DNA from 3 places in the Pseudomonas sp. 18-147 genome. Region 3 is predicted to be linked to each of the others. Evidence: predicted binding sites of a transcription regulator. Region 3 holds the regulator's gene; each other region holds the start of a gene.

Region 1 (9,657 bases), 550 kb from region 3:
GAGCACTCGGCAGCCAGCAGCGGCGCACTGAGCAGGGACAGCAGGGATACCGCAGCGAGTTTACGTAGCATGGAGCAGCCTCCTAGGCAGGTTGGGCGATGAATCCTGAAAGAGCAGACTGCCCGATCGGGCACCGAGTTCCACTGATTCAGGTCAAACCCGAACCGGACGTGGCGGGGCATCGAGCGGGATCTGCCCGGCGTTTACTACGGGGAACTCCTGTTTTAGCACAGATGTGCCGCTTCGCGCCTGCGACGCAACGTCCGGCAACGCTTCGCACGGCTTGGTCGAAGCGCTCCCAGCCGCTACCCTGTGCGCCTTTTTCCACCCCCGACAGGAGTCGATCATGACCTTGCGTTCCGTCTGCGTATTCTGTGGCGCCAGCCCCGGCGCTTCCCCGGTCTACCAGGAAGCCGCCGTGGCCCTCGGCCGGCACCTGGCCGAGCGCGGCCTGACCCTGGTCTACGGTGGCGGCGCGGTCGGTCTGATGGGCACCGTGGCGGACGCCGCATTGGCCGCCGGCGGCGAAGTGATCGGGATCATCCCGCAGAGCCTGCAGGAGGCCGAGATCGGCCACAAGGGCCTGACCCGCCTGGAAGTGGTAGACGGCATGCACGCGCGCAAGGCACGCATGGCCGAACTGGCCGGCGCCTTCATCGCCCTGCCTGGCGGGCTCGGCACCCTGGAAGAGCTGTTCGAGGTCTGGACCTGGGGCCAACTGGGCTACCACGCCAAGCCGCTGGGCCTGCTCGAAGTGAACGGTTTCTACGACCCGCTGCTGACTTTCCTCGACCACCTGGTCGACGAACGTTTCGTCCGCGCCGAACACCGCGGCATGCTGCAGCGCGGCGCCAGCCCGGAGGCGCTGCTCGATGCCCTCGCCGCCTGGACGCCGAGCGTGGCGCCGAAGTGGGTCGACCGCACCCCGCAGTGATCCGCTCCTCTCTCAGGACGGCGGCAGCAGGCTCAGCGGGTCGAGCGGCCGGCCGTTCTGGCGGATCTCGAAGTACAGCTGCACCCGGTCGGCATCCGAGGAACCGGCCTCGGCGATCTTCTGGCCCTTGCCGACCATCTGCCCCTCCTTCACCAGCAAGCGGCTGTTGTGCGCGTAGGTGCTGGTGTACGAGGTACCGTGCTGGATGATCACCAGGTTGCCGTAGCCACGCATGTTGTTCACCGCGAACACCACCTTGCCGGCCAGCGAGGCCTGCACCGGCTGGCCCAGGGTGCCAGCGATGCGGATGCCCTTGTTGAGCTTGTCGGAACTGGAGAAGCGGCGGATCACCGGCCCCTTCATCGGCCACTGCCAGCCGCGCAGGGTCACCGACGGCGGCGGAGGCGGCGGCTTGCGCGCACGGGTGTTAGACGAAGAGCGGCTACTGGCGACGTAGGTCGACTTGCGCCCGTCGAAGCGCACCACCTGGCCGACCTTGACCGCGTAGGGCGGGCGGATGCCGTTGGCGCGCGCCAGGTCCTTGTAGTTCCAGCCGTGCCGGGTGGCGATCGAATAGAGGGTGTCGCCGCGCTTGACGCGATACTCGCCGCGCACGACCTTCGGCACCGACGCCCCCGGGCCGGGAGCCTTGGAGCTGCACGCGGATACCGCCAGCAGGACGGCGATCAAGAGCAATCTGAAGAACACACGGAATCCTTTTCCCGATGAAACCCGGCCGGCTGCGGCGACGGTTGCAGGCCCGCACTATACCTTGTTCGCCGGGGTGCCCGTTGGACTCGCCGATGGCCCGTTTTCTCCGCGCGGCCCGCCACCCGGTCCGCGCACAAACGCCAACGCCCCGCAGGACGGGGCGTCGGTGCCGAGCGGGAAACGTCAGGCGCCGGCGGACTGCTGCACGATCACCGTCTGCGCCGGCATCGGTGCCGGGAAGTCGGCGCCGAGGGCGTCCTTGATCACCTTGTTGGTATCGAAATAGACCTGCCAGTAATGGTCGTTGTGGCAATACGGGCGCACCGCCAGCACCGGCCCGACCAGGTTGAACTCGAGGATCTCCACGTCCACCGGCGGCTCGCCGAGCACGTTGGGAATCGCCGCGACGCGCTGCTTGAGCAGGGCGATGGCCGCCTGGTAGTCGGCGGCACCGGAAAGCTGCGCCTTCAACTCGACCCGGCGGAACGGGTTGTGGGTGAAGTTCTGGATGTTGTCGCCGAATATCTTGTTGTTGCCGACCATGGTCAGCACGTTGTCCGGAGTGTTGATCGCCGTGGTGAACAGGCCGATCTCCTTGACCGTGCCGGTCACTCCGCCGGCGCAGATGAAGTCGCCGACCTTGAACGGCCGCAGGACGATGATGAAGCCGCCGGCCGCCAGGTTCGCCAGCAATCCCGACCAGGCCATGCCGATGGCCAGGCCGACCGCCGCGATCAGCGCCGCCAGGCTGGTGGTCTGGATGCCGAAGAAACCGAGGATGCCCACCACCAGCAGCACGTTCAGGGTCACCGTGATGAACGAACCCACGTAGCGCAGCACGGTGGGATCGACCTTTTGCCGCTCGAGGGATTTCTGCACCATGCCGACGGCGAAGCCGATCAGCCAGCGGCCAATCACCCAGAAGGCGATGGCCGCGAGAATCTTGATGCCGAAGGCGAAGGCGTACTGGGACACCGTCGCCCAGAGCGCGTTGATCTTCTCGGTACCTACGTTGACGATCGTCGTGTCATCCATATCGCTCACCGTGCGCAAGGAAGGAGTCTGGCTCCGTACGAGAACCGCCCCTGGCACCGGAAAGGCAGGCTCCGGCCCTTGGCCCGACAACGTCCGTAGCGGATTCTGGAAAAGCTAGCACGGCGCCGCGAATTTGCCGGAGCACCGCTTCGTTGTCCCCAAACGGCGTGGGCGAGGCTGTGGACAACCTGGGTGAAAAGGTCCGGGAGTCCCGGGCAGCAGGGCCTCCGCGGGACCGATCACTTTTTGATCAGCCGGCTGTTTCCTGTAGCGGCAGCACCGTCACCCGCACCTCCGGGTCATGGCTACCGCCACCGAGGATCACCCCGCGCAACGGCGACACATCGGAAAAATCCCGCCCCCAGGCCAGGGTGATGTGCTCCAGGTCGGGCAACAGGTCGTTGGTCGGGTCGAAATCCACCCAGCCGTTCTCCGGACAATACAGCGAGACCCAGGCATGCGAGGCGTCGGCACCGATCAGTCGCGCCTGTCCGGGCGGCGGGCGGGTCAGCAGGTAGCCGCTGACGTAGCGCGCCGCCAGTCCGCGCGCGCGCAGGCAGGCGAGCATCAGGTGGGCGAAGTCCTGGCAGACCCCGCGACGGCGCTCCAGCACTTCGTCCAGCGGCGTCGCCACCTGGGTGGCCTGCGCATCGAAGGCGAACTCGCGGAAGATCTTCTCCATCAGTGCCGCTGCCGCCACCAGCAACGGCCGTCCGGGCGGGAAGCAGTCGGCGGCGAACTCGGCGAATCGCCGCTGGATGCGCACATAGGGCGACTCGACGCGATAGCGGCAGGCTTCCAGCTCGGCGGCGGACAGCGCCCGCCCGGAAAATGCCAGCCCGGCGGCGACGGTTTCCCATGCCGGCGACGCGGTCAGTTGCGCCGGCGCATGGGCGAACACTTCGACCTGCAGTCGCGCGCTGACCCGCAGCGCCTCGTGGGGACGCTCGAAGGCCAGCCGGCTCAGCGGATTGCCGAATGCGTCGTGGCCATCCTCGCGCCGGCTCGGCCCCGGCTCGATCAGCAGTGCCCGCTCATGACAGGCCTGCCAGGCGCATTCGCGTGGCCAGAGATGCGCCAGTTGCCGCGACAGCGAGACCGGCGTCGCATAGCGGTAATGGGTGTCGTGCAGCACCTGGTAGCGGGCGCCCTGGAGCGGAACGGAGCGAAGCGCGGGTGCGGACATCAGGTGGATACCGTTCTCTGGCTGACATCGTCGACATGGGCGAAATAGCGCAAGCCTAGCCGATCGGAGACCTGTCCGGCGCAGGCGGCGATGTCGCGCAGCAGTCGCGCCAGCCCGACGAGCACCTCGTCGAGTCCTGCCGCGCCGAACAGCGGGCTTTCCAGGGCCGCCAGATCGAAGCTGCGCAGGCGTTCGCCCAGGGTCCTGAGTTCCCGCTCGCGTGGCGCGCCGAACTCCTCGTGCAGGCGCTCCAGCGAACGCTCCAGGGCCTGCAACTGGAAGCGCAGCGAGTGCGGGTTCTGCTCGTGCAACAGGAGCAGGTCGAGCACCGGGACCAGCTGCGGCGACGCCAGGTAGCGCGAGCGGTAGGTGATGCCGCTGTTACCCAGCTCCAGCAGCCACTCCAGCGCGCCGGCGTCCCAGGCGCTACCGCCGTCGAGGAAGGCGGCGATGCTCTCGGCGAAGAAGCGCACGCGCTCGATGCGCCGGCCGATCATCAGGAAACGCCAGCCGTCGTCGCGGGTCATGTCGTCGAGGGCGAAACCGGACAACGCGGCCAGGGACATCACTAGCCGGTTGAGGAAGTCCAGCGCTTCGCCGAGGTCGGTGCGTGCCGGATCGAGCGCCTGCATGTCGCGTTGCAGCTCCAGCAAGGCCAGCCAGTTCTCCCCGGACAAGCGCCCGCGCACCTGCGCCGCCGCCCAGTGCAGGCGCCGCAGGTTGGCGCACAGGCTCGCCGGCCAGTGCTCGTCGAGCAACGCCCGCAACAGGCACCTTTCCAACGGCTCGCCATCCCCGGGCAGCAGGCCGATGCCGCCGGCCAGGGCCAGGGCGCTGCGCAACGCCTCTTCGTCGCCATCGGCATCCACGTAGCGCGACAGCACCACCCGCAACAGGCGCGCATGGTCGTCGCAACGCTCGGCATAGCGGCCGTACCAGAACAGGTTCTCCACCACCCGCGACGGCAGGTAGGGGTCTTCGCGGACCAGGTCGCGCACGCCGAGCCGGCGCGGTCGCAACGGCTCGCCGCCGACTGCTCGCTCGGCCAGCACCCAGGTGTCCTTGCTCGCCCCGCCGCGCTGCATCGACACCACTTCGGCGTCCGCCGCCGAGGCTACGCGGGTCAGACCGCCGGGCATCACCCAGTAGCGTCCGTCGGCGGCGGCGACGGCGAACACGCGCATGCCGATGGCCCGCGACTGCAGGCCGACGCCGGCCTCGCCGTCGCGCCAGACCGGCGCCTGGGACAACTGCGCCAGGCGTTGCGCCACGTAGGCCTGCGGGCGCTCGCGCAAGCGCTCGCCGAGGGATGCCAGGCCGGCACCGTCGAGGGCGTGGCCGAACAGCGGTTCGCAGCGCTGGCCGGGAAAGGCCGGCTTGATCACCAGGTCGGGCAGTGCCGCGAGTATCGCCTCGAGGGCCTGCGGCTCGCCGCACCAGCGGGTGTCGAGCGAGGGCAGCGCCAACTCCTCGCCCAGCAGGCGGCGACAGGCCTGCGGCAGGAAGCCGAGCAGGCCGGGCGATTCCAGCACCCCGCTGCCCAACGCGTTGGCCACCAGTACGCGCCCCTGGCGTACCGCCTCGAGCAGGCCGGGAATGCCCAGCGCCGAGTCGGTACGCAATTCCAGCGGGTCGCAGAAGTCGTCATCGAGGCGCCGCAATACCGCGTGCACCCGTTTCAGGCCGCCGAGGGTCTTGAGATAGAGGGTGGCGTCGCGCACCGTCAGGTCGTGCCCCTCGACCAGCGGGAAACCGAGCTGGCGCGCCAGGTAGAGATGCTCGAAGTAGGTTTCGTTGAAACGTCCGGGAGTCAGCAGCACCACCAGCGGCGTCTCGCCGTCGCCGGCGGCCTGGCTGGCGAGGGTCTCCTGCAGGGTGCGGAAATACCCGGCGAGATGCTGCACGCGCAGGTCGCGATAGAGTTCCGGCAAGGCCCGCGAGACGATCTGCCGGTTCTCCAGCGCATAGCCCGCGCCGGACGGCGCCTGGGTGCGGTCGGCGAGGACCTGCCAGCGTCCGTCGGCATCGCGCGCCAGGTCGACGGCATAGCTGTGCAGGAAGATCCCGCCGGGCGGCCGGATGCCGAGCGCCGGCCAGAGGAAGTTCGGATGGCCGAAGACCAGTTCGCTGGGCAGCAGCCCTTCGGCGAGCAGACGCTGGTCGCCGTACAGGTCGGCCAGCAGCGCATTGAGCAGCCGAGCACGCTGCGCCACACCAGCGGCGATCGGCTGCCACTCGGCGGCGGACAGCAGGTTCGGCAGAAGGTCCAGCGCCCAGGGGCGGTCGGTGCCCTTGGGATCGGCGTAAACGTTGTAGGTGACGCCGTTCTCCTGGATCTGCCGTTCCACCAGGGCCTGGCGCTGGCGCAATTGCTCAGGGCTGCTGCGCTCCAGTTGGCGGAACAGCCGCTGCCAATGGGGACGCACGCCGCCCTGGCGATCGAGCAACTCGTGGTAGGCCGTATCGGTGAACGGATAGTGGGCAAGCAGCTCGGGCATCGAAGGCTCGCGGGGCTGGGGTTGCGGTCACTGTAGCGGAGTCGGCGGCGCGACGCCGGAGCGAAGCGACGAGGCGTTGCCGGGTCCGCCACGACGGTTCTTCGTGAAGACCGGGATGCCCCGGAAGCGCAAGACTTGTGCCAGCGCCGTCAGGCCCGGGCGGCCAGGAGGTCGTGCCGCGGCAATGCACTGCGACGGTGCGCGACCGCAGGCAAGGTTGCAGCCGCGCACGCTTTGCGGGCGGCAGGGCCGCCCCGGCGATCAGCGCGGGATGTTCGGCTGGCGCGACTTCTTCTTGCCCTTGGCGAAGGCCGTCGCCTTGTTCTGCTGACCCTTGCTCCACGGCTTACCACCGTCGCTGGCGCGTGGCGGCAGGCCGGTATGCTGGGTCAGCAGCTTGCCGGCCTTCTTGCTGCCGGCCGGCGTCGAGTTCTTCCGCCGGGCGCTCTGGTATTCGCCGGTATCCGGCTGGTAGGTCGGGACCAGGTGGTGCTTGCCATTGCCGATCAGGTCGGCGCGCCCCATCCGCTCCAGCGCCTCGCGCAGCAGCGGCCAGCCTTTCGGGTCGTGGTAGCGCAGGAAGGCCTTGTGCAGGCGCCGCTGCTGGTCGCTCTTGACGATGGTCACGCCATCGCTCTTGTAGGTGACCTTGCGCAGCGGGTTCTTGCCCGAGTGATACATAGCGGTGGCAGTGGCCATCGGCGAAGGATAGAACGCCTGGACCTGGTCGGCGCGGAAGCCGTTGCGCTTGAGCCACAGGGCCAGGTTCATCATGTCTTCGTCGGTGGTCCCGGGATGGGCGGCGATGAAGTACGGGATCAGGTACTGCTCCTTGCCGGCTTCCTTCGAGAACTTCTCGAACATCTGCTTGAAGCGGTCGTAGGTGCCGATCCCCGGCTTCATCATCTTGTCCAGCGGACCGCGCTCGGTGTGCTCCGGGGCGATCTTCAGGTAGCCGCCGACGTGGTGGGTCACCAGTTCCTTGACGTACTCGGGCGACTCGACGGCGAGGTCGTAGCGCAGGCCGGAGGCGATCAGGATCTTCTTCACCCCCGGCAGCGCCCGGGCCTTGCGGTACAGCTCGATCAGCGAGCTGTGGTCGGTATCGAGGTTCTCGCAGATGCCGGGGAACACGCAGGATGGCTTGCGGCAGTGCCGCTCGATGTCCGGGCTCTTGCAGGCGATGCGGTACATGTTCGCCGTCGGTCCGCCAAGGTCGGAGACCACGCCGGTGAAGCCGGGCACCTTGTCGCGCATCTCCTCGATCTCGCGGATGATCGAGTCGTGCGAGCGGTTCTGGATGATCCGTCCCTCATGCTCGGTGATCGAGCAGAAGGTGCAGCCGCCGAAGCAGCCACGCATGATGTTCACCGAGAAGCGGATCATCTCGTAGGCGGGAATCTTCGCCTTGCCGTAGGCCGGGTGCGGCACGCGGGCATAGGGCATGCCGAACACGTAGTCCATTTCCTCGGTGCTCATCGGAATGGGCGGCGGGTTGAACCAGACATCCACTTCGCCGTGCTTCTGCACCAGGGCACGGGCGTTGCCCGGGTTGGTCTCCAGGTGCAGCACGCGGTTGGCGTGGGCATAGAGCACCGGGTCGTTGCGCACCTTCTCGAAAGACGGCAGGCGGATCACGGTCTTCTCCCGGGTCAGCCTGGGGTTCGCCAGCAACTGCACGACCTTGGCTTCCTGCGGGTCCTCCTGCGCGCCCTTTTCCTGCTCGATGGCGCAGGCGGCGGTGTCCTGGGTGTTCACGTAGGGATTGATGATCTTGTCGATCTTGCCCGGCCGGTCGATCCGCGTGGAATCGATCTCGAACCAGCCCTCCGGGGTGTCGCGACGGACGAAGGCGGTGCCGCGCACGTCGGTGATCGCGCTCACCAGTTCGCCCTGGGCCAGGCGCTGGGCGATTTCCACCACCGCACGCTCGGCGTTGCCGTAGAGCAGGATGTCGGCCGTGGCGTCCATCAGGATCGAGCGGCGGACCTTGTCCTGCCAGTAGTCGTAATGGGCGATGCGCCGCAACGAGGCCTCGATCCCGCCGAGGATCACCGGCACATGGCTGTAGGCCTCCTTGCAGCGCTGGCTATAGACCAGGCTGGCGCGGTCCGGGCGCTTGCCGGCCAGGCCGCCGGGGGTGTAAGCGTCGTCGGAACGGACCTTCTTGTCCGCGGTATAGCGGTTGATCATCGAGTCCATGTTGCCGGCCGCCACGCCGAAGAACAGGTTCGGCTCGCCGAGCTTCATGAAGTCGTCCTTCGACTGCCAGTCCGGCTGGGCGATGATGCCGACGCGGAACCCCTGGGCCTCCAGCAGGCGGCCGATGATGGCCATGCCGAAGGACGGGTGGTCGACGTAGGCATCGCCGGTGACGATGATGATGTCGCAGGAGTCCCAGCCGAGCTGATCCATCTCTTCCCTACTCATAGGCAGGAAGGGCGCCGGACCGAAACACTCGGCCCAGTACTTGGGATAGTCGAACAGCGGCTTGGCGGCTTGCATCACGGGCACCAGGGGGTATCTCTAGGAATGGGGGGTCGCGAAAACGCGGGGCGCGGAATATAGCACAAAAAATGAGCAATTCCGACGTTTTCACTGGGTATTGCCTGTCGTCGGCCGGCTTCGAAAAAATGCCATCATTTAGCCATCTTGTTTCTATACTCCATTCATCGTCATCTCACCCGGCCTCTAAGGCAGGCCCCCGGGAGAGTCATCGTGCGCCATCCTCTTGCCCTGCTCGCGGTCATCTTCCTGCTACTGGCCAGCGCCGTTTCGCGCGCCGCGCCGGAGTTTCCGGCGCCTCCGGCCAGCGGCGCCTGGTTGAACGGCTCGCTGGACCTGCTCGAAGACCCCGATGGCAACCTGGCGGTGGAGGACCTCGAACAAGCGGAGCAGGCCGGCCGCTTCGTCGCCGCCGCCGGCCGCACCAGCGTCGGCCTCAGCCGCAGCGCCTGGTGGCTGCGCCTCGACCTGCCGAGACGCGAGGCGGTATCCGGCGGCTGGTGGCTGGAAGTCGCCAGCGCCAGCCTGCACGACCTGCGCCTGTATCTCCCCGACGAGCGCGGCGGGTTCCGTGAACATCGCAGCGGCGAAGCGGTGCCCTTCGCCGAGGGCCGCGACCACGCCTACCGTCATCCGCTGTTCCGGATCCCTCCCGGCGATGGGCCGTTGCGCGTCTACCTGCGCAGCTACGATCCCGGCGGCAACGCCTTTCCGCTGAGGCTCTGGAGCCACGACGAACTGCTGGAATACCGCAGCCAGGGCAACCTGCTGTTCGGCATGGCCTACGG
Region 2 (9,657 bases), 1.6 Mb from region 3:
CAGCCTTCGAAGAGCTGGTCGGGCTTCAGCGGTGGCGGCAGTGGCCAGTGGCCCAGTTGCGCGAGGGCGTCGCCGAGGCTGCCTGCGGGCACGGCTTCCACGCGCACCAGCAGGGCGCTGGCGTTGTCCTGGCTGCCTGCCAGGTGGGCGGCGCGAACCAGAGCCTCGGCGCTGCGCTGCGGCTCTTCGGCGTTGCGCAGGATGCTGCGGATGCCGCTGTCGCCCAGCGTCGCCCAGACGCCGTCGCTGACCAGTAGCCACTGGCTGCCGGGCTCCAGATCGCCTTCCAGATAGTCGACCACCAGATGCTGGTCCAGTCCCAGGGCGCGGGTCAGCACGTGTTGCATGTGCGGCTGTTCCCAGACGTGGTCGCTGGTCTGCCGGAGCAACTCGCCGTCGCGCCACAGGTAGGCCCGGCAATCGCCGACGTGGGCCAGGGTGTAGCGGGTGCCGCGCAGCACCAGGGCGGTGAGGGTGGTGAGCAGCGGCTGGCCGCCGCCGTTGGCCTGTAGCCAGCGGTTCTGCGCCAGCAGCAGGCGGTCCAGGGACTGCACGATGGCCCAGGTTTCCGGAGTCGCATAGTAATCCAGGGCCAGCGCTTGCAGGCTGCTGCGCGCCGCCAGGCCGCCATCGGCGCACTGGCTGACACCGTCGGCGATGGCCAGCAGGTGTCCCTTGCTGGCGGCCAGGGCCGGCGCCGGGGTGACCACCCGCAGCGCATCCTGGTTTTCCGTGCGAGGCCCGCAGGCGCTGGCCTCGCCAATGCTCAGTCGCAGCCCCACGCTCAGACCCGCGCGGCGGTGACCGCGGCCGAGCCCCAGGTGGTGCGCCAGCGCCGCTTCACCCCGTGGAGGCCGAACCAGGCCAGCACGCCGAGACTGGCGAACAGCCACAGGCCGAGCTGGTAGTCGCCGGTGCTTTGCTTGATCGCGCCGAGGCCGGCAGTCAGGCAGAAGCCGCCGATGCCGCCGGCCATGCCGATCAGCCCGGTCATCACGCCGATTTCCTTGTGGAAGCGCTGCGGTACCAACTGGAACACCGCGCCATTGCCGGCACCGAGACTGAGCATGGCGACCACGAACAGGCCGAGGGCGGCCATCGCGCTGGACAAGTGGAAACCGACCGCGGCGATGCAGATGGCGGCCAGGGTGTACACCATCAGCAGGCTGCGGATGCCGCCGATGCGATCGGCGAGGGCGCCACCGAGCGGGCGCATCAGGCTGCCGGCGAAGACGCAGGCGGCGGTGTAGTAGCCGGCGGTCACCGGGTTCAGGCCGTACTGGTCGTGGAAATAGCCGGGCAGGGTGCTGGCCAGGCCGAGGAAGCCGCCGAAGGTGACGCTGTAGAAGAACATGAACCACCAGCTGTCGCGGTCGCCGAGGGCTTTCAGGTAATCGCCCATGGCCTTGGGCGCCGGCCGCTGCGGGGCGTTGCGCGCGACCATGGCGAACACCAGGAGGGTCAGGACGAGCGGCAGCAGGGCGAAGCCGAACACGTTGTTCCAGCCGAACGCGGCGGCCAGGCCGGGGGCGAAGAGGGCGGCGAGCACGGTGCCGGAGTTGCCCGCGCCGGCGATGCCCATGGCCTTGCCCTGGTGTTGCGGCGGGTACCATTGCGATGCGAGCGGCAGGGCCACGGCGAAGGATGCCCCGGCGAAGCCGAGGAACAACCCCAGCAGCAGTGCCTGCGCATAGCTGTTCACGCCCAGCAGCCAGGCGGCCGCGAGGGCGGCGATGACGATGACCTGGGCGAGGATGCCGGCGCTCTTCGGCGACCAGCGATCGGCCAGCAGGCCGAGCAGGAAGCGCAGTACGGCGCCGGCGAGGATCGGCGTGGCGACCATCATCGCGCGCTGCTGGGTGCTCAGTTGCAGGTCGCCGGCAATCTGCACCCCCAGCGGGCCGAGCACGTACCAGACCATGAAGCTCAGGTCGAAATAGAGAAACGCCGCGAACAGGGTCGGCGCATGGCCGGCCTTCCAGAAGCTGTTGTTCATCGAACACCTCGTATCCAGCGGAATCGGGGCGGAACGGCCGCCCGGCGGAAGTTGCATCGCTACAAGGTGAGCGTCCGACAGCGGACCACCCACCCGCCCCGACGCTGGGGCGAAACGACGAAGACGCCACGGGCCTCTGCCGGGAAGGAGAGGCCGCGCGACGTCTTTGTCGGGGATGGGTAACCGCCGTTGGCTACCGTCAGGCAGGACGTAGCAAGCTCTTTGCCAAGTTGTCGAAAGCGCGGCGTAGAGCGGTTGCAGGGACAACCATGGCGTCGGCGTGCACGCCGCGGTGGCAGGCGTCGGGGGCTTGCACAGGGCTGGGGCGGCGCGTCCGTGCGCCGTCGGCGGTTCAGCGATGGGCGGTGTTCAGGTGGTAGATGGTCACGCGGCTGCCTTCGCCGCTGTCGCCGGCGTTGTCGTTCACGTAGGCGCCGGCCTTGAAATAGAGCAACTGGTCGTTCCAGGCGCTGCCGAGGGTCTGGTAGTAAGCGTCCTCTTCGCCGTCCTGGCTGCGTGCGCGCACCGCCAACTCGCCGCTGGAGGTGACGCGCAGGCTGTAGTTGAAACGCTCGCCCAGGCGTACCTGCTCGAGGATCGACACGTTGCGGCTATAGGAATCGTCCGGGTGGTTGCGTACCAGCGCCTCGACCCGGCCGAGGCCTTCCTCGGGCTTGTAGTAGTACTGCAGCTTCACCAGAGGTTCGCCGTCGTCGGTCTGTGGCGACTTGCTGTGGATCTGGCCGATGATCACCTTGTTCTTCGAGGGGACCTTCTCGACGCTCATGGTCACCCGCAGTTCGTTGTCGGCCTGCCAGTAGTACCAGTTGTCGAGGCTGCCGTCGGCCTGGGTTTCGCGCAGTTCGGTGCGAGGATAGGTGCTGTCCTCGGTGTGCGAGCCGTCGATGGGCACCCAGAAGACCAGGCCGCCATCGTTGCCTTGCTGGAAGTACCGGCTCTGGTAGCCGTTGTTGAGTTGCTGGGTGGTGATCACCTGCGGGGTGGGTTCGGTGGGAATGGTAAGGTTCCAGGTGCTGAGATCGATCATGCTGAGCATCTCCTGACCGCTGAGTCGGCGGTGCGGTTCGGGCGGACGCCTGCGGCTCCTAGCCCTGGGCGTCCACTGCGGGCCTCCCTGGTCATGCTAGTCGAGGGTGGCGAGGGGGTAGCTCCCAGAACGGATAGGGCCGTTCCGGGCGCACGAGCATAGCCGCGCCGCTCTGCGCCGGGGGCCAGCAGGGTGGCTGGCGATATGATCGCCAGCTGCCCAGCCGGATTCAGCCGCCGAGCATGTCGTGCATGGCGATGATCTGCTCGGCGACCTGGATCAGCTTCTGCTGGCGGCTCATGGCCTGGCGTCGCATCAGCGTGTAGGCCTCCTCCTCGCCGCAATGCTTCATCTTCATCAGCAGGCCCTTGGCCAGCTCGATGCGCTTGCGCTCGGCCAGCTGCGCCTCGCGCGCCTGCAGTTGAGCGCGCAGCGCCTGGTCGCTCTCGAAGCGCGCCATGGCGACGTCGAGGATCGGTTGCAGGCGGCTGGCCTGGATGCCTTCGACGATGTAGGCGCTGACCCCGGACTGGATAGCGCGGCGCATCACTCCCGGATCGTGCTCGTCGGTGAACATCACGATCGGGCGCGGCTGGTCGCGGCTGACCAGGCAGACCTGCTCCATCACGTCGCGGCCGGGAGACTCCGTGTCGATCAGGATCACGTCGGGACGCAGCGCTTCGACGCGCGCCGGCAGGTCGATGGTCAGCCCCGACTCGTCCACCACTTCGAAACCACTCTCGAGCAGGGCGGCCCTGAGGCGTCCGACTTTCTTCGGCGTGTCGTCGATCAGCAGGATACGCAGCATGGCGGGCGCACCAGGGTCAGAAGTCGATGCCCTGGCCGGTTTCGGCCAGGGCGTGGATCGGGAAGCTGCGGGCGTAGCCGGCGGGGTCGCTGCCGTCCCAGGTGCGCCCGTCGATCAGTGTCGAGCGGCGCATGTCGGCGCCGTCCAGGCACAGGCCAAGGGCCGTCGCGGCATCGCGGTACAGCGCGGTCTGCTGGACCCTGCGGGCGATGCCCAGGTAGTCCGGGTCTTCGCGCAGCAGGCCCCAGCGGCGGAATTGGGTCATGAACCACATGCCATCCGAGAGCCAGGGCCGGTTGACTTCGCCGTCGGCATAGAAACGCAGCGGATGCGGGTCCTGCCAGGCGTTGCCGAGGCCGTCCTGGTAGCGGCCGAAGAAGCGCGGCTGGATCGCGCCGAGCGGAGCGTCGACATAGTCGCGGCCGCTGATCAGTTGCGCGGTGCCCAGGCGGTTCTCGGCGTTCTGTTCGATGAAGCGGCTGGCGTCGAGGACCGCCATGACCAGCGCGCGGGCGGTGTTCGGGTAGGCGTCGACGAAGGCGCGGGTAGTGCCGAGGACCTTTTCCGGGTGGTCCGGCCAGATCGCCTGGCTGGTGGCGATGGTGAAGCCCTGGCCCTGGTCCACGGCCAGGGCGCCCCAGGGTCCGCCGGCGCAGAACCCGTCGATGCGCCCGGCCTGGAGATGGCCGACCATCTGCGCCGGTGGAACCACCACGCTGTGCACGTCGTGCAGCGGATGCAGACCGATGCTCGCCAGCCAGTAGTTCAGCCAGAGCGCGTGGGTACCGGTGGGAAAGGTCTGCGCCAGGGTCAGGCGTGCACCATTCTGGCGCCGATGCCGGAGCAGTGCCTCCGCACTGGTCACGCCAGCCTGCTTCAGCGGTTCGGAAAGATTGATCGCCTGGCCGTTCTGGCACAGTCCCATGAGCACCGCCATCTCGCTTGCCGCGCTGCCGCCGAGGCCGAGCTGGACGCCGTAGACCAGCCCGTACAGGCACTGCGCGGCATCCAGCTCGCCGCTGAGCAGTTTGTCGCGCAAGGTGGCCCAGGACGGTTGGCGCCTGAGATTGAGCGTGAGGCCGTAGGGCTGGGCGAAGCCCTGGGTGGCGGCCACGATCAGCGAGGCCGAATCGGTCAGCGCCATGAAACCGATGTCCAGGGCGCTCTTTTCCGGTGCGTCGGAACCGCCGGCCCAGGCCTGGCTGCGTATCGCTCTGTCTGTCATCACCACCTCGAGTGCGGGAGGGCGGCGCGGGCCGTCCCGTTTTCCAGTGCGCAGGCGCCGTCGTCGGTGCGCTTTTCCATAGCTGCCACAGCAAGCGCTATGCCAGGCGGCGCGGGGGTTTTCGCCGGGCAAGAAAAAGCCCCGCACGGGGCGGGGCTTGTTCGACGCGTCGCTGGATCAGGCCTGGACGACCGGGATCTTGGCGTTCGCAGCCGCTTCGCGGAACTCGGCGATCTGGTCGAAGCTCAGGTAGCGGTAGACGTCGGCAGCCATGCTGTCGATGTCCTTCGCGTAGGCCATGTACTCCTCCACGGTCGGCAGTTTGCCGAGGATCGAGGAGACCGCCGCCAGCTCGGCCGATGCCAGGAACACATCGGTGGCATCGCCCAGACGGTTCGGGAAGTTACGGGTCGAAGTGGAGACCACGGTGGAACCGGTCTGGACGCGAGCCTGGTTGCCCATGCACAGCGAGCAGCCCGGCATTTCCATGCGCGCGCCAGCCTTGCCGTAGATGCCGTAGTAGCCTTCCTCGGTCAGCTGGTGGGCGTCCATCTTGGTCGGCGGAGCCAGCCACAGACGGGTCGGGATGCCGCCCTTGACCTTGTCCAGCAGCTTGCCGGCGGCGCGGAAGTGACCGATGTTGGTCATGCAGGAGCCGATGAACACTTCATCGATCTTGCGGCCCTGTACGCTCGACAGCAGACGCGCGTCGTCCGGATCGTTCGGCGCGCAGAGCACCGGCTCCTTGACGTCGGCCAGGTCGATCTCGATCACCGCGGCGTACTCGGCGTCCTTGTCGGCTTCCAGCAGCTCCGGCTTGGCCAGCCAGGCTTCCATCGCCTGGGCGCGACGCTCCAGGGTGCGCGGGTCGCCGTAGCCTTCGCCGATCATCCAGCGCAGCAGGGTGATGTTGGACTTCAGGTACTCGGCGATCGCCTGTTCCGGCAGCTTGATGGTGCAGCCGGCGGCGGAACGCTCGGCCGAGGCGTCGGACAGCTCGAAGGCCTGCTCCACGGTCAGGTCGTTGAGGCCTTCGATCTCGAGGATGCGGCCGGAGAAGATGTTCTTCTTGCCTTTCTTCTCGACGGTCAGCAGGCCCTGCTGGATCGCGTAGTAAGGGATCGCATGGACCAGGTCACGCAGGGTGATGCCCGGTTGCAGCTTGCCCTTGAAGCGCACCAGCACCGACTCCGGCATGTCCAGCGGCATCACGCCGGTGGCGGCGGCGAAGGCCACCAGGCCGGAGCCGGCCGGGAACGAGATGCCGATCGGGAAGCGGGTGTGCGAGTCGCCGCCGGTACCAACGGTATCGGGCAGCAGCATGCGGTTCAGCCAGCTGTGGATGATGCCGTCGCCCGGACGCAGCGACACGCCGCCACGGGTCATGATGAAGTCGGGCAGGGTGTGGTGGGTCTTGACGTCGATCGGCTTCGGATAGGCCGCGGTGTGGCAGAAGGACTGCATCACCAGGTCGGCGGAGAAGCCGAGGCAGGCGAGGTCCTTCAGTTCGTCGCGGGTCATCGGGCCGGTGGTGTCCTGGGAACCGACGGTGGTCATCTTCGGTTCGCAGTAGGTGCCCGGGCGCACGCCCTGGCCTTCCGGCAGACCGCAGGCGCGGCCGACCATTTTCTGCGCCAGGGTGAAGCCCTTGCCGCTATCGGCCGGTGCTTCCGGCTTGCGGAACAGGTCGGAGGCGCCCAGGCCCAGCTCGGCGCGGGCCTTCTCGGTCAGGCCACGGCCGACGATCAGCGGGATACGGCCGCCGGCGCGGACTTCGTCGAGCAGGACCGGGGTCTTCAGCTCGAAGGTGGTGACCACTTCGCCGCTGTCGTGGCGAACGACCTTGCCTTCATAGGGGTATACGTCGATGACGTCGCCCATGGCCAGGTTGGTGCAGTCGAACTCGATCGGCAGGGCGCCGGCATCTTCCATGGTGTTGTAGAAGATCGGTGCGATCTTGGTGCCGAAGCAGAAGCCGCCGGCACGCTTGTTCGGCACGAACGGAATGTCGTCGCCGAAGAACCACAGCACCGAGTTGGTGGCGGATTTGCGCGAGGAACCGGTGCCGACCACGTCGCCGACGTAGGCGACCGGGAAGCCCTTGGCCTTGACCGCTTCGATCTGCTTCAGCGGACCGACCGAACCCGGCTGGACCGGCTCGATGCCGTCGCGGGCCATCTTCAGCATGGCCAGGGCGTGCAGCGGGATGTCCGGGCGCGACCAGGCGTCGGGGGCCGGGGAGAGGTCGTCGGTGTTGGTTTCGCCGGGGACCTTGAATACGGTGAGAGTCAGCTTTTCCGGGACTTCCGGCTTGGCCTTGAACCACTCGCCATCGGCCCAGGATTGCAGCACGGACTTGGCCGCGGCATTGCCCTTCTTGGCGCGCTCGGCGACGTCGTGGAAGGCGTCGAACATCAGCAGGGTGTGCTTCAGCTGTTCGGCGGCGGTGTTGGCCAGTTCGGCGTCGTCCAGCAGCTCGACCAGGGTGGCGATGTTGTAGCCGCCCTGCATGGTGCCCAGCAGCTCGGCGGCACGTTGCTTGTCGATAAGGGGGGAGGTGGCTTCGCCCTTGACGATGGCGGAAAGGAAACCGGCCTTGACGTAGGCGGCTTCGTCGACGCCCGGCGGTACGCGGTTGGTGATCAGGTCAAGGAGGAATTCTTCTTCGCCGGCCGGCGGGTTCTTCAGCAGCTCGACCAGGCCTGCGGTCTGTTCGGCGTTCAGCGGTTGGGGCACGACACCCTGGGCGGCACGCTCTTCTACGTGTTTGCGGTAGGCTTCAAGCACAGTATTTCCCTCATCAGTGGTCCCGGGGGACACGTATCCAGGAACCGACGCAGATCCGCTCGTCAGGCCCAGGTGGACGGTAATCCACCAACCTACGAGGGCATCGGCAGGTTCCAGACAGAAGCTGTTTTCAAAGTTTTACGCCGGCGGGCTGCGGTGGGGCTGGCGAGACGCTTGAGGGAGGCGCCGTCGCCAGCGTACCTGCCGGAAACTGTGCTCGTGACGCTTTGAAAACAGCTTCTAACGGACATTGGCGCCTAAAAAGGCGGGCCAATGTTACTGGAAACTCGACGCAAAGTTAAGTCGGAAACCCTAGGAACCACGGGGTGAACTTGATTAGACAAAGGGCTAAGATGCCGCTTTGTTTTCGTTGTCCCGGCCATGTCTTCGCAAAGAATCAAAACCCCCTGCGTAGGGCTTTGCTCCACGGTATACGGCGACCTGGTATGCCGTGGCTGCAAGCGTTTCCACCATGAGGTGGTCAACTGGAACCTCTACGACGCCGAGGAAAAGCGGGCTGTCTGGAGTCGCCTTGAGCAGTTGCTGGCCCAGGTGATGGCCGCCAAGCTGGAAGTCTTCGACGCCGCGCGCCTGCGCCTGCAACTGGAGCAGCGGCAGATCCGTTTCGTCCCCGAGCAGTCCCCCTATTGCTGGGCCTACCAGTTGATCGCCCGCGGTTCCCGGCTGATCAACCAGATCGAAGCCTACGGCGTGGCACTGCTGCCGGAATTCCGCGACTGGAGCCTGCCGGACCTGCGCGATGCCATCGACCGGGAATTCTTCCTGCTGTCGGAAGCGCATTACCAGCGCTACATCGCGCCCTCGTTCCTGCAGGCGATCGACAGATAGGCGGTGTCTCCAGCGAAAAAGCCGCCCTTGGGCGGCTTTTTCGTCCGACCAGCGGTCACTCCTTGCTGGCCAGCTCCTCCAGGTGGGCGATGATGTCGTCCGGCTTCAACACCAGCACGTCGCTTTCCAGGGTATCCAGCACCACTTCCGCGGTATTGCCGATCAGCGCGCCGGACAACCCGGTGCGCGCCACGGTGCCGATCACGGTGACCACCGCGTCGAGCTTCTGCGCGGTGCGCGGGATCAGCACGTCGGCCGGACCTTCCTCGATGTGCAATTGTTCGTCGCTGAAACCGTACTCGGCCTGGAAGGTGCGGCAGGCCTCGCGATAGCGGGCCTCGATGGTTTCGCTGAGCTGGAAGGTCGGGTCGGCAGAGGAGAGCATCGGCGAGGGGTGGGCGCTGATCACGTGCAGCGTGGCCTTGGCCAGGCCGGCGATGTCGTAGGCATGGCTGATGATCCCGGCGTGCAGGGAGCGGTGCTCGCCGTCGTTGTTGCCGACGTCGACCGCGGCGAGGATCTTTCCGCCCGTCCAGGGCCGGGCGGTCTTGGTCATCAGTACCGGACAGGGCGCGAAGCGCAGCAGCTTCCAGTCGTCCGGGGTGAGGATGGCCTTTTTCAGCGGGTTGTCGGGAAAGTGCTGCTTGATGATCAGCCCGCAGCCTTCGGCCTGTTGCTCGGCGATGATGGTCTGGTGCAGGGAGTCCTTCCAGGCCTGGTTGGTCGAGACGCTGTAGCCTTCCTCGCGCAGCTCCTGGGCCAGGTCGTTGAGAGCGGCGCTGTGGTCGCGGCGCTTCTCGCAGACCAGCAGGTGCAGGTGCGACTGGGTCACGCCGGCGATCAGTTGTGCCCGTTTCAGGGCGAGACCTTCCAGCTGGTCCGGTTCAATCACCACGAGGATGCTGCGAATGGCTTGCATGATCGTCTCCCTGAGTGCTTGTGGT
Region 3 (9,657 bases):
GAAATTCAGCCATGGTGGTGGTCCAGTAGAAAACGCCGCCATGATAACGAGTCAGGGGCCGCTTGTCCGGCCCGGCCACGTCAACAGGAGAGTCAACAGATGAGTCTACATGCCGCGGCAGTCGGTCCCTCCGTGCTTCCGGACCTTCGCGAGCAGGTCGAGCAGATCATCGCCGAGGCCCGCCGCCAGGGCGCCAGTGCCTGCGAAGTGGCGGTGTCGCTGGAGCAGGGCCTGTCCACCAGCGTGCGCCAGGGCGAGGTGGAAACCGTCGAGTTCAACCGTGACCAAGGTTTCGGCATCACCCTCTACGCAGGCCAGCGCAAGGGCTCGGCGAGCACCTCGGCGACCGGCGAGGCGGCCATCCGCGAGACGGTGGCGGCGGCGCTGGCGATCGCCCGCCATACCTCCGAGGACGAATGCGCCGGTCTCGCCGATGCCGCGTTGATGGCCCGCGAGTTGCCCGAGCTGGACCTCTATCATCCATGGAGCCTGAGTCCCGAGCAGGCCGTGGAACGTGCCCTGGCTTGCGAGGCAGCGGCGTTCGCCGCCGACAAGCGGGTGACCAAGGCCGACGGCACCACCCTGAATACCCACCAGGGCTGCCGGGTATACGGTAACAGCCACGGTTTCATCGGTGGTTACGCCAGCACCCGGCACAGCCTCAGCTGCGTGATGATCGCCGAGGGCGAAGGACAGATGCAGCGTGACTATTGGTATGACGTCAACCGCCGTGGTGAGGCCTTGGCCAGCGCCGAGTCGATCGGCCGGCGCGCCGCCGAGCGCGCCGCCAGCCGACTGGGCGCGCGGCCGGTGCAGACCGCCGAAGTGCCGGTGCTGTTCGCTCCGGAAATCGCTGTTGGCCTGTTCGGCCATTTCCTCGGGGCGATCTCAGGCGGCAGCCTGTATCGCAAGTCATCCTTCCTCGAAGGCGCGCTGGGCCAGCGCCTGTTTCCCGAGTGGCTGAGCATCGACGAGCGGCCGCACCTGGTCGGCGCGCTCGGCAGCGCCAGCTTCGATAGCGACGGCCTGGCGACCTATGCCAAGCCATTCGTCGAGAACGGCGAGCTGGTGTCCTATGTCCTGGGCACCTATTCCGGGCGCAAGCTCGGCCTGCCGAGCACGGCCAACGCCGGCGGCGTGCATAACCTGTTCGTCAGCCATGGCGACGAGGACCAGGCCGCTCTCATACGCAGGATGGGGCGTGGCCTGCTGGTCACCGAGTTGATGGGGCAGGGCGTCAACCTGGTGACCGGCGATTATTCCCGCGGCGCCGCCGGCTACTGGGTCGAGAACGGCGAGATCCAGTTCCCGGTCCAGGAAGTCACCATCGCCGCCAACCTGCGCGACCTGTTCCGCCGTATCGTCGCGGTCGGCAAGGACATCGAACGGCGCGGCAACCTGCATACCGGTTCTGTACTGGTCGAGTCGATGATGGTGGCCGGGCGCTGAGGCCGGGTTTCCCTCTATAAAACGCCAGCGCTCGTCGCTGGCGTTTTCGTTTCCGCCTGTTCAATTGTCCGCCTCTATGGGGACCATGCTTGTCTTTTGCCAAGAAGAAAACAATAATCAATCTCATTATCGTCTGGTGAGGTTGCCATGTCCTTCGAGGCGCACGACCCGCAAGCATTGGATCACTGGTACTGGCTGGGCACGCAGATCCGCTGCGCGCTCGATCCCGACGAGCCGCGCCTGCTCGACCAGTACCTCGGCGAGGCGCGCTATCTCGCCGGTTGGGAAGGTGTGGCCGCCTGGCCGCTGTTCGAGAAAGCCTACAACCTCCTGCTCGATACCGGTCGCGATCCGATATTGCCCTGGCACTGGCGCAGCCTCTGCCTCGACTACGCCTACCGGCCCCTCTGCGAACTTCAGCGACTGACCACCAACGGCAGCCAGCGACGCCGGCTGCGCCAGCTCTCCGTACGAATGGCCAGGCAGGACCTGGCGCCGTCGATGAGCTTCGATCACCCGCAACAAGGAAACCAAGATGACTGACACCCGCATCGAACGCGACAGCATGGGCGAACTGGCGGTCCCGGCGACCGCCCTCTATGGCGCCCAGACCCAGCGCGCGGTGAACAACTTCCCGGTCAGCGGCCAACGCATGCCCCAGGCCTTCGTCCGCGCCCTGCTGCTGGCCAAGGCCGCGGCGGCGCGGGCGAACGTCTCCCTGCAGCAACTGGATGCACCGATGGGCGAGGCGATCGCCGAGACCTGCCTGCAACTGCTGCAGGAGGACTTCATGCAGCATTTCCCGGTGGATGTGTTCCAGACCGGCTCCGGCACCAGTTCCAACATGAACGCCAACGAAGTGGTGGCGACCCTGGCCAGTCGTCGCCTGGGCGGCAAGGTCAATCCGAACGACCATGTGAACTGCGGGCAGAGCAGCAACGACATCATTCCCTCGACCATCCACATCAGTGCCGCCCTCGAGATCAGCGAACGCCTGCTGCCGGCGCTGCGCCACCTGGAGCAGACTATCCAGAGCAAGGCCGGCGAAGTGCATGCCTATGTGAAGACCGGCCGCACCCACCTGATGGATGCGATGCCGGTACGCATGAGCCAGGTGCTCGGTGGCTGGGCGCAGCAGGTGCGACAGGCCGGCGTGCACATCGAGAGCGTACTTCCTGCTTTGCAGCAGTTGGCACAGGGCGGCACCGCGGTGGGCACCGGGATCAACGCCCATCCGCGGTTCGCCGAACGTTTCAGCCAGGAGCTGAACGACCTGACCGGGCTGGCGTTCCGCCCCGGCGACGACTTCTTCGCCCTGATCGGTTCGCAGGACACCGCGGTCGCTGCGTCCGGCCAGTTGAAGACCCTGGCGGTGACCCTGATGAAGCTGGCCAACGACCTGCGCTGGATGAACTCCGGGCCGCTTGCCGGGCTCGGCGAGATCGAGCTGGAAGCGCTGCAACCAGGCTCCTCGATCATGCCCGGCAAGGTCAACCCGGTGATCCCGGAGGCCACCGCGATGGTCGCCGCCCAGGTGATCGGCAATGACGCCGCCATTGCCGTCGCCGGCCAATCGGGCAACTTCGAACTGAACGTGATGCTGCCGCTGGTGGCGGACAACCTGTTGCACAGCATCCAGTTGCTGGCCAACGTCAGCCGGCTGCTGGCGGACAAGGCCATCGCCAGCTTCAAGGTCAACCAGGGCAAGCTCAGCGAGGCGTTGGCGCGCAACCCGATCCTGGTCACTGCGCTGAACCCGATCATCGGCTACCAGAAGGCTGCGGAAATCGCCAAGCAGGCCTATCGCGAGGGACGGCCGATCATCGATGTGGCGCTGGAAAACACCGATCTGGACCGTGCGCGCCTGGAGGTGTTGCTGGATCCGGAAAAACTCACGGCTGGCGGCCTCTGAGGCCGCCCCACCACTGGAGGTACCGCCATGCGTCATTGGCAACGAACGATCGAACAGGGCAACCGCTGTTTCGTCACCGGCGCATTGATCGATGCGCGTGAGCACTACCTCCATGCCCTGGCCCTGGCCCAGGTGCTGCTGGAACGCTGGGGCGACGCCGACGAGGCGGTGATGGCGTTCGTGATTTCCCATCACAACCTGGCCGACTTGCACCTGCAACTGGAGCAACCGGAGGAGACCGCAGAATACCTGTGCGCCTGCCACGAGCGCCTGTTGCGGGTCAGCGCCGACCAGAAGCTGCCGCTGGCCCTGCGCCAGGCGGCCCAGCATCACAGCCGGCGCACCTATGTCGAACTGCTGTCGTTCATCGGCGAACACGGTGCCTATCCGCGCACCGAGCGCCTGCTCAAGGGACCGCCGAACGCGGAGGTCCGACCCGAGTTCCTCGCTCCGCCCCCCTCACTTCGCTATCACTGACGGAGAGTTTCCATGCCCCACGCCTTGCCGCCCTTGCCTTACGCCTACGATGCCCTGGAACCGCACATCGATGCGCTGACCATGGAGATCCACCACAGCAAGCACCACCAGACCTATGTGAACAACCTGAACGCCGCGCTGGAAGGCACGCCCTATGCCGAGCAGCCGGTGGAAAGTCTGCTGCGGCAACTGGCTGGTCTGCCGGAGAAGCTGCGCACCCCGGTTGTCAACAATGGCGGTGGGCATGCCAACCACTCGCTGTTCTGGACCGTGATGTCGCCCCAGGGCGGTGGCCGTCCCGATGGCGACCTGGGGCGGGCCATCGATGAGCAGCTCGGGGGCTTCGAGGCGTTCAAGGATGCGTTCACCAAGGCTGCGCTGACCCGCTTCGGCAGCGGCTGGGCCTGGCTCAGCGTGACTCCCCAGGGCAGCTTGCTGGTGGAGAGCAGCGGCAACCAGGACAGCCCGCTGATGAACGGCAATACGCCGATCCTCGGCCTGGACGTATGGGAGCATGCCTATTACCTGAAGTACCAGAACCGCCGCCCGGAATACATCGGCGCTTTCTACAACGTGATCGACTGGCGGGAGGTCGCGCGTCGCTATGCGCAAGCCCTGGCCTAGTGTTACCCGTGATGCGAGATGGCTGGCCGGCAGCCTGGCGGTGCGGCGATGAAGGCGTTGCTCCATGGCATCGCCGAAGGTAACGGGCGGACGCTGCGCAACCTGCTGGGCCTGCTGATCTTCATCGGCGGCGGCTACCTGCTCGGCCGCCACGCGCTGTTGCTGGCCGAACTCAACCTGCCGGCGCCCATCGTGCTGGCATTGAAAGGCGGCCTGCTCTGTGCCTTCGGTACCGCTCTCGGGGCGATGCCGGTGCTGGTGGTGAAGACCATGCCGGCGCGCCTGTCGGATGCGCTGCTGGGCTTCGGTGCCGGCGTGATGCTCTCGGCGACGGCCTTCTCGTTGATCATGCCGGCGCTATCCGCGGCCGGCGACCTCGGCTACTCGAAGTTCGGCGCGGGGTTCCTGGTCAGCTTCGGCCTGGCGGTCGGCGTGATGGGGCTGTTCATCCTCGGCCGGCTGATGCCGGACGTCCATCCCGGTTGCGAGGGCGCGCCACTGTCCGGTGGCATTCCCCCGCGCATCCTGCTGTTCGTCACGGCCATCGTCCTGCACAACATCCCCGAAGGCATGGCGGTTGGCGTGTCGGCCGGTGCCGGCCTGGACGAGGCGAACGGCCTCGCCCTGGGCATCGCTCTGCAGGATGTGCCGGAAGGTCTGGTGGTGGCGCTGGTGCTGGCCGGAGTCGGTATGTCGCGTTTCAAGGCGATGCTGGTCGGTGCCGCGTCGGGCCTGGTCGAGCCGCTGTTCGCGGTGCTCTGCGCCTGGCTGGTCGGCCTCTCCGCGCTGCTCCTGCCCTGGGGGCTGGCCGCCGCGGGGGGAGCGATGCTCTTCGTGGTCACCCACGAGATCATTCCCGAGTCCCACCGCCAGGGACATGCCGCCGAGGCTACGCTGGGCCTGGTGTTCGGTTTCTGCCTGATGATGGTGCTGGATACCGCGCTGGGCTAGGGGATTCATCCGACCCGAGCTGAATTGACGCCGGCCGCAATCGCCGGAAAGGAAAAGCCGCCAGTTGGCGGCTTTTTCGTTGTCGCTGGGAAGAGCCTACTCGCCCTCGTCGAACCTGTTGTTGATCAGTTCCACCAGCGCGTTCAACGCCTCGTCTTCCTGTTCGCCTTCGGTATGCAGGTGCAGGTTGGTGCCCTTGCCGGCAGCCAGCATCATCACGGCCATGATGCTCTTGCCGTCGACGCAGCTTTCAGGATTGCGGCCGACCCGGACCTGGCAAGGGTAGCGCCCCGCGACGCCGACGAACTTGGCCGCCGCGCGGGCGTGCAGACCGAGCTTGTTGATGATGGTGATCTCGAGGGCGGGCATCTTGGGGAGTCTGTCCTTCTTGTTATGGGCTAGCTGCTGAGATCGCGGTGGCGAATCTGCACGTTCTTCAGGGAATCCCTGAGTGCAGCGCCAATCCGCTCGGCGAGGTAGACCGAACGATGGTGCCCGCCGGTACAGCCTATCGCAACTGTTACATATGAGCGGTTACTGGCGGCGAAGCGCGGCAACCATTTGTTCAGGTAGCCGACGATGTCCTGGTACATTTCCTCGACGTCCGGCTGGGCGGCCAGATACTCGCGGACTTCCGGCTCCAGCCCCGAATGATCGCGCAACTCGGGCTTCCAGTAGGGGTTCGGCAGGCAGCGCACATCGAACACCAGGTCGGCGTCGACTGGCATGCCGCGCTTGAAGCCAAAGGATTCGACGAGGAACGCGGTGCCGGGTTCCGGCTTGTTCAACAGGCGCAGTTTGATGGTGTCGCGCAACTGATAGAGGTTGAGGCTGGTGGTGTCCAGCTTCAGGTCGGCGAGGTCGGCGATCGGTCCGAGCAATTGGCTCTCGTCGCCAATCGCCTCCGCCAGCGAACGGGTGTCGGTGGTCAGCGGGTGGCGCCGGCGGGTTTCCGAGAATCGTTTGAGCAGCGTCTCGTCGTCGGCGTCGAGATACAGCACATCGCAGTTGATGTGGTTGTCCCGCACTTCCTGCAACAGTTCGGGGAAGCGCTGCAACTGGCTGGGCAGGTTGCGGGCGTCGATCGACACCGCCACCTGTGGCTGCAGTAGCTCCGTGTGCAACAGGGCGCGCTGCGCCAGGTCGGGAAGCAGGCTGGCGGGAAGGTTGTCGATGCAATAGAAGCCGTTGTCTTCGAGGACGTTCAGGGCGGTGCTCTTGCCCGAGCCCGAGCGGCCGCTGACGATGATCAGGCGCATGTCATTGCCCGTTCTGTACGTCTACCACGATCTGATAAAGCGCTTCGGCAGTGGGAGCGCTGCGCAGGCGGTCGCGTACGTCGGCACGGTCGAGCATGGCGGCGATCTGCCGGAGCAGTTCGAGATGTTCTTCGGTCGCGGCCTCCGGTACCAGCAAGACGAAGAGCAGGTCGACCGGCGCGCCGTCCAGCGCGTCGAAGTCCACGGGAGCATCCAGGTGCAGCACGGCGCTGATGGGGCTCTGGCAGCCAGACAGGCGGCAGTGCGGAATGGCGATGCCATTGCCGAAACCGGTGGAGCCGAGTTTTTCCCGGGCCACCAGGTTTTCGAAGATGGTCTGGGCGTCGAACTCCGGCAGCTCCCTGGCTACCAGGTTGGCGATTTGTTCGAGTACGCGTTTCTTGCTGCCGCCCGGCACGTTCACGAGGGAACGGCCGGGGGTCAGGATTTGCTCAAGTCGGATCATAGGGGAGGGGAGATCAGCGGGCGCCTACGCCTTGCTGCCGTTCGAGATACTTCTCTTTGTGTTTGATCAGTTGACGGTCGAGTTTGTCGATCAGCAGGTCGATGGCCGCGTACATGTCCTCATGTTCCGCATTGGCTACGATCTCGCCACCGGCGATGCGCAGGGTGGCTTCGATCTTCTGCTTCAGTTTCTCGACCTCCATGATCACCTGAACATTGGTGATCTTGTCGAAATGGCGCTCCAGACGGCTCAGTTTCTCGCCGACATAGTCGCGCAGGGCGTCGGTCACATCCAGTTGATGGCCACTGATGTTGACTTGCATACCGCGTTCTCCTTGTTGCCCGTGTGTAAGTGGCAGGTTAGCAACCTGCCTCCGGAACACCTTGGCGTGGATCAACGTCACACCAGTCGCTTGCGCTCGCTCGAAGGGGCTATGCCCAGGGATTCGCGGTATTTGGCGACGGTGCGGCGAGCCACTTGAATGCCCTGTGCCTCCAGTAAACCAGCGATCTTGCTGTCGCTCAATGGCTTTTTCGCATTTTCCGCGGCCACCAGTTTCTTGATGATCGCGCGGATCGCGGTGGACGAGCATTCCCCGCCTTCGGCGGTACTGACGTGACTTGAAAAGAAATATTTCAGCTCGAAAATGCCGCGCGGCGTATGCATGTATTTCTGCGTGGTGACCCGCGAAATGGTCGATTCGTGCATGCCCACCGCTTCGGCGATGTCATGCAGGACCAGCGGCTTCATGGCTTCTTCGCCGTAGTCGAGGAAACCGCGCTGGTGCTCGACGATCTGGGTGGCGACCTTCATCAGCGTTTCGTTGCGGCTCTGCAGGCTCTTGATGAACCAGCGGGCTTCCTGCAACTGGTTGCGCATGAAGGTATTGTCGGCGCTGCTGTCGGCGCGGCGGACCATGCCGGCGTAGGTGGCGTTGACGCGCAGGCGCGGCATCGCCTCCTGGTTCAGCTCGACCAGCCAGCGCTCGTTGTCCTTGCGCACGATGACGTCGGGGACGATGTATTCGGCTTCGCTCGATTCGATCTGCGAACCGGGCCGGGGATGCAGGCACTGGATCAGCTCGATGACCTGGCGCAGTTCGTCTTCCTTGAGCTTCATGCGCCGCATCAATTGGCTGTAGTCGCGGCCGCCGAGCAGGTCGAGGTAGTCGGATACCAGGCGCAGCGCTTCGTTCAGCCAGGGCGTGGTGGACGGCAACTGGCGCAGTTGCAGCAGCAGGCACTCGCGCAGGTTGCGGGCGCCGATGCCGGCGGGTTCCAGTTGCTGGATGCGGCGCAGCACGACTTCCACTTCGTCGAGCTCGACGTCCAGTTCCGGATCGATGGCGGCGAGGATTTCTTCGAGGGACTCTTCGAGGTAGCCATCGTTGTTGATGCTATCGATGATGGTCACCGCGATCATCCGATCGGTGTCCGACATCGGTGCCAGGTTGACCTGCCAGAGCAGGTGGCTGTGCAGGCTCTCGCCGCTGCTGGTGCGCGCGGTGAAGTCCCACTCGTCATCGTCGTTGCTGGGCAGGCTGCTGGCGCTGGTCTGGTAGATGTCTTCCCAGGCGGTATCCACCGGCAACTCGCTGGGTATGCGTTCGCTCCACTGGTCGTCGTCGAGGCTTTCGACGCTGGGCGTGGCGCTTTCCTGGAGGGGGCTCTCCTGGGGCGCGCTGGCCGCCTGTTCGGCGCCATCGGCGAGAGGGTCGCTGTTGTCGAAATCGTCGCCGTCTTCCTGGCGTTCGAGCATGGGATTGGATTCCAGCGCTTCCTGGATTTCCTGCTGGAGGTCCAGGGTGGATAGCTGGAGGAGGCGTATGGCCTGTTGCAGCTGCGGCGTCATCGTCAGCTGCTGGCCCATCTTGAGGACTAGCGATGGTTTCATGGCTGAGGGCTTAGTACCTTATTCGCTGGTACCGGATGGCACCATCCACTACTACGGGTGCCGAGGTGGCGGCACCGCCAGGAAGCAAATTATATGCCTGAATTTTCGTACTTTGCCTAGGGTTGCTCTGAATAAATCATCCGCTCCAGGCGGCACTCGTGGTTGCGAAACCGCGGGCGAGCGGAACCGCTCCGGCGAGGCCGGAGGGCGCGCTAGGAGATTTCTTCAGAGGCGGAACTCGTGCCCCAGGTAGACTTCCTTGACCAGGTCGTTGGCGAGGATGCTCTCGGCATCCCCTTCCGCGATCAACTGCCCATCATTGACGATATACGCCGTTTCACAGATGTCCAGGGTCTCGCGGACGTTGTGGTCGGTGATGAGGATGCCGATACCCTTCGCCTTGAGGTGATGGATGATCTGCTTGATGTCGCCGACCGAGATCGGGTCCACGCCGGCGAAGGGCTCGTCGAGGAGGATGAATTTCGGCGCGCTGGCCAGGGCGCGGGCGATTTCCACCCGGCGTCGTTCGCCGCCGGACAGGCTCATGCCGAGGTTGTCGCGGATGTGGTGGATGTGGAATTCCTGCAGCAGGCCTTCCAGGGCTTCCTTGCGACCGTTGCGATCGA

What was found. Region 3 encodes sigma-54, which starts transcription at its own class of promoters, with help from an activator protein. Its sites were predicted from a motif close to ANTGGCATNNANNTTGCTNT; they were not measured.
Region 1: the regulator sigma-54 is predicted to act here: its motif matches at 6,490-6,509, upstream of ACM0M4_RS27645 (circularly permuted type 2 ATP-grasp protein).
Region 2: the regulator sigma-54 is predicted to act here: its motif matches at 5,165-5,184, upstream of ACM0M4_RS17530 (CmpA/NrtA family ABC transporter substrate-binding protein).

What each region holds. Positions count from the first base shown of each region.
Region 1 covers NZ_CP182296.1:5,824,610-5,834,266, forward strand. Annotated here, with positions in the region: gene azu (azurin) at 1-71, opposite strand, end outside; gene ACM0M4_RS27625 (TIGR00730 family Rossman fold protein) at 347-934, shown strand; gene ACM0M4_RS27630 (peptidoglycan DD-metalloendopeptidase family protein) at 947-1,642, opposite strand; gene ACM0M4_RS27635 (mechanosensitive ion channel family protein) at 1,829-2,680, opposite strand; gene ACM0M4_RS27640 (transglutaminase family protein) at 2,931-3,866, opposite strand; gene ACM0M4_RS27645 (circularly permuted type 2 ATP-grasp protein) at 3,866-6,364, opposite strand; gene ACM0M4_RS27650 (YgiQ family radical SAM protein) at 6,626-8,869, opposite strand; gene ACM0M4_RS27655 (diguanylate cyclase) at 9,083-9,657, shown strand, end outside.
Region 2 covers NZ_CP182296.1:3,705,028-3,714,684, reverse strand. Annotated here, with positions in the region: gene ACM0M4_RS17550 (bifunctional protein-serine/threonine kinase/phosphatase) at 1-710, opposite strand, end outside; gene ACM0M4_RS17545 (MFS transporter) at 785-1,996, opposite strand; gene ACM0M4_RS17540 (polysaccharide lyase family 7 protein) at 2,349-3,044, opposite strand; gene ACM0M4_RS17535 (ANTAR domain-containing response regulator) at 3,274-3,852, opposite strand; gene ACM0M4_RS17530 (CmpA/NrtA family ABC transporter substrate-binding protein) at 3,869-5,077, opposite strand; gene acnB (bifunctional aconitate hydratase 2/2-methylisocitrate dehydratase) at 5,255-7,864, opposite strand; gene ACM0M4_RS17520 (DUF1289 domain-containing protein) at 8,246-8,713, shown strand; gene ACM0M4_RS17515 (universal stress protein) at 8,769-9,632, opposite strand.
Region 3 covers NZ_CP182296.1:5,275,343-5,284,999, reverse strand. Annotated here, with positions in the region: gene yjgA (ribosome biogenesis factor YjgA) at 1-13, opposite strand, end outside; gene pmbA (metalloprotease PmbA) at 100-1,449, shown strand; gene ACM0M4_RS25115 (hypothetical protein) at 1,597-1,992, shown strand; gene fumC (class II fumarate hydratase FumC) at 1,985-3,361, shown strand; gene ACM0M4_RS25105 (hypothetical protein) at 3,389-3,838, shown strand; gene ACM0M4_RS25100 (superoxide dismutase) at 3,851-4,462, shown strand; gene ACM0M4_RS25095 (ZIP family metal transporter) at 4,481-5,413, shown strand; gene ACM0M4_RS25090 (HPr family phosphocarrier protein) at 5,510-5,782, opposite strand; gene rapZ (RNase adapter RapZ) at 5,812-6,672, opposite strand; gene ptsN (PTS IIA-like nitrogen regulatory protein PtsN) at 6,674-7,138, opposite strand; gene hpf (ribosome hibernation-promoting factor, HPF/YfiA family) at 7,152-7,460, opposite strand; gene ACM0M4_RS25070 (RNA polymerase factor sigma-54) at 7,538-9,031, opposite strand; gene lptB (LPS export ABC transporter ATP-binding protein) at 9,257-9,657, opposite strand, start outside.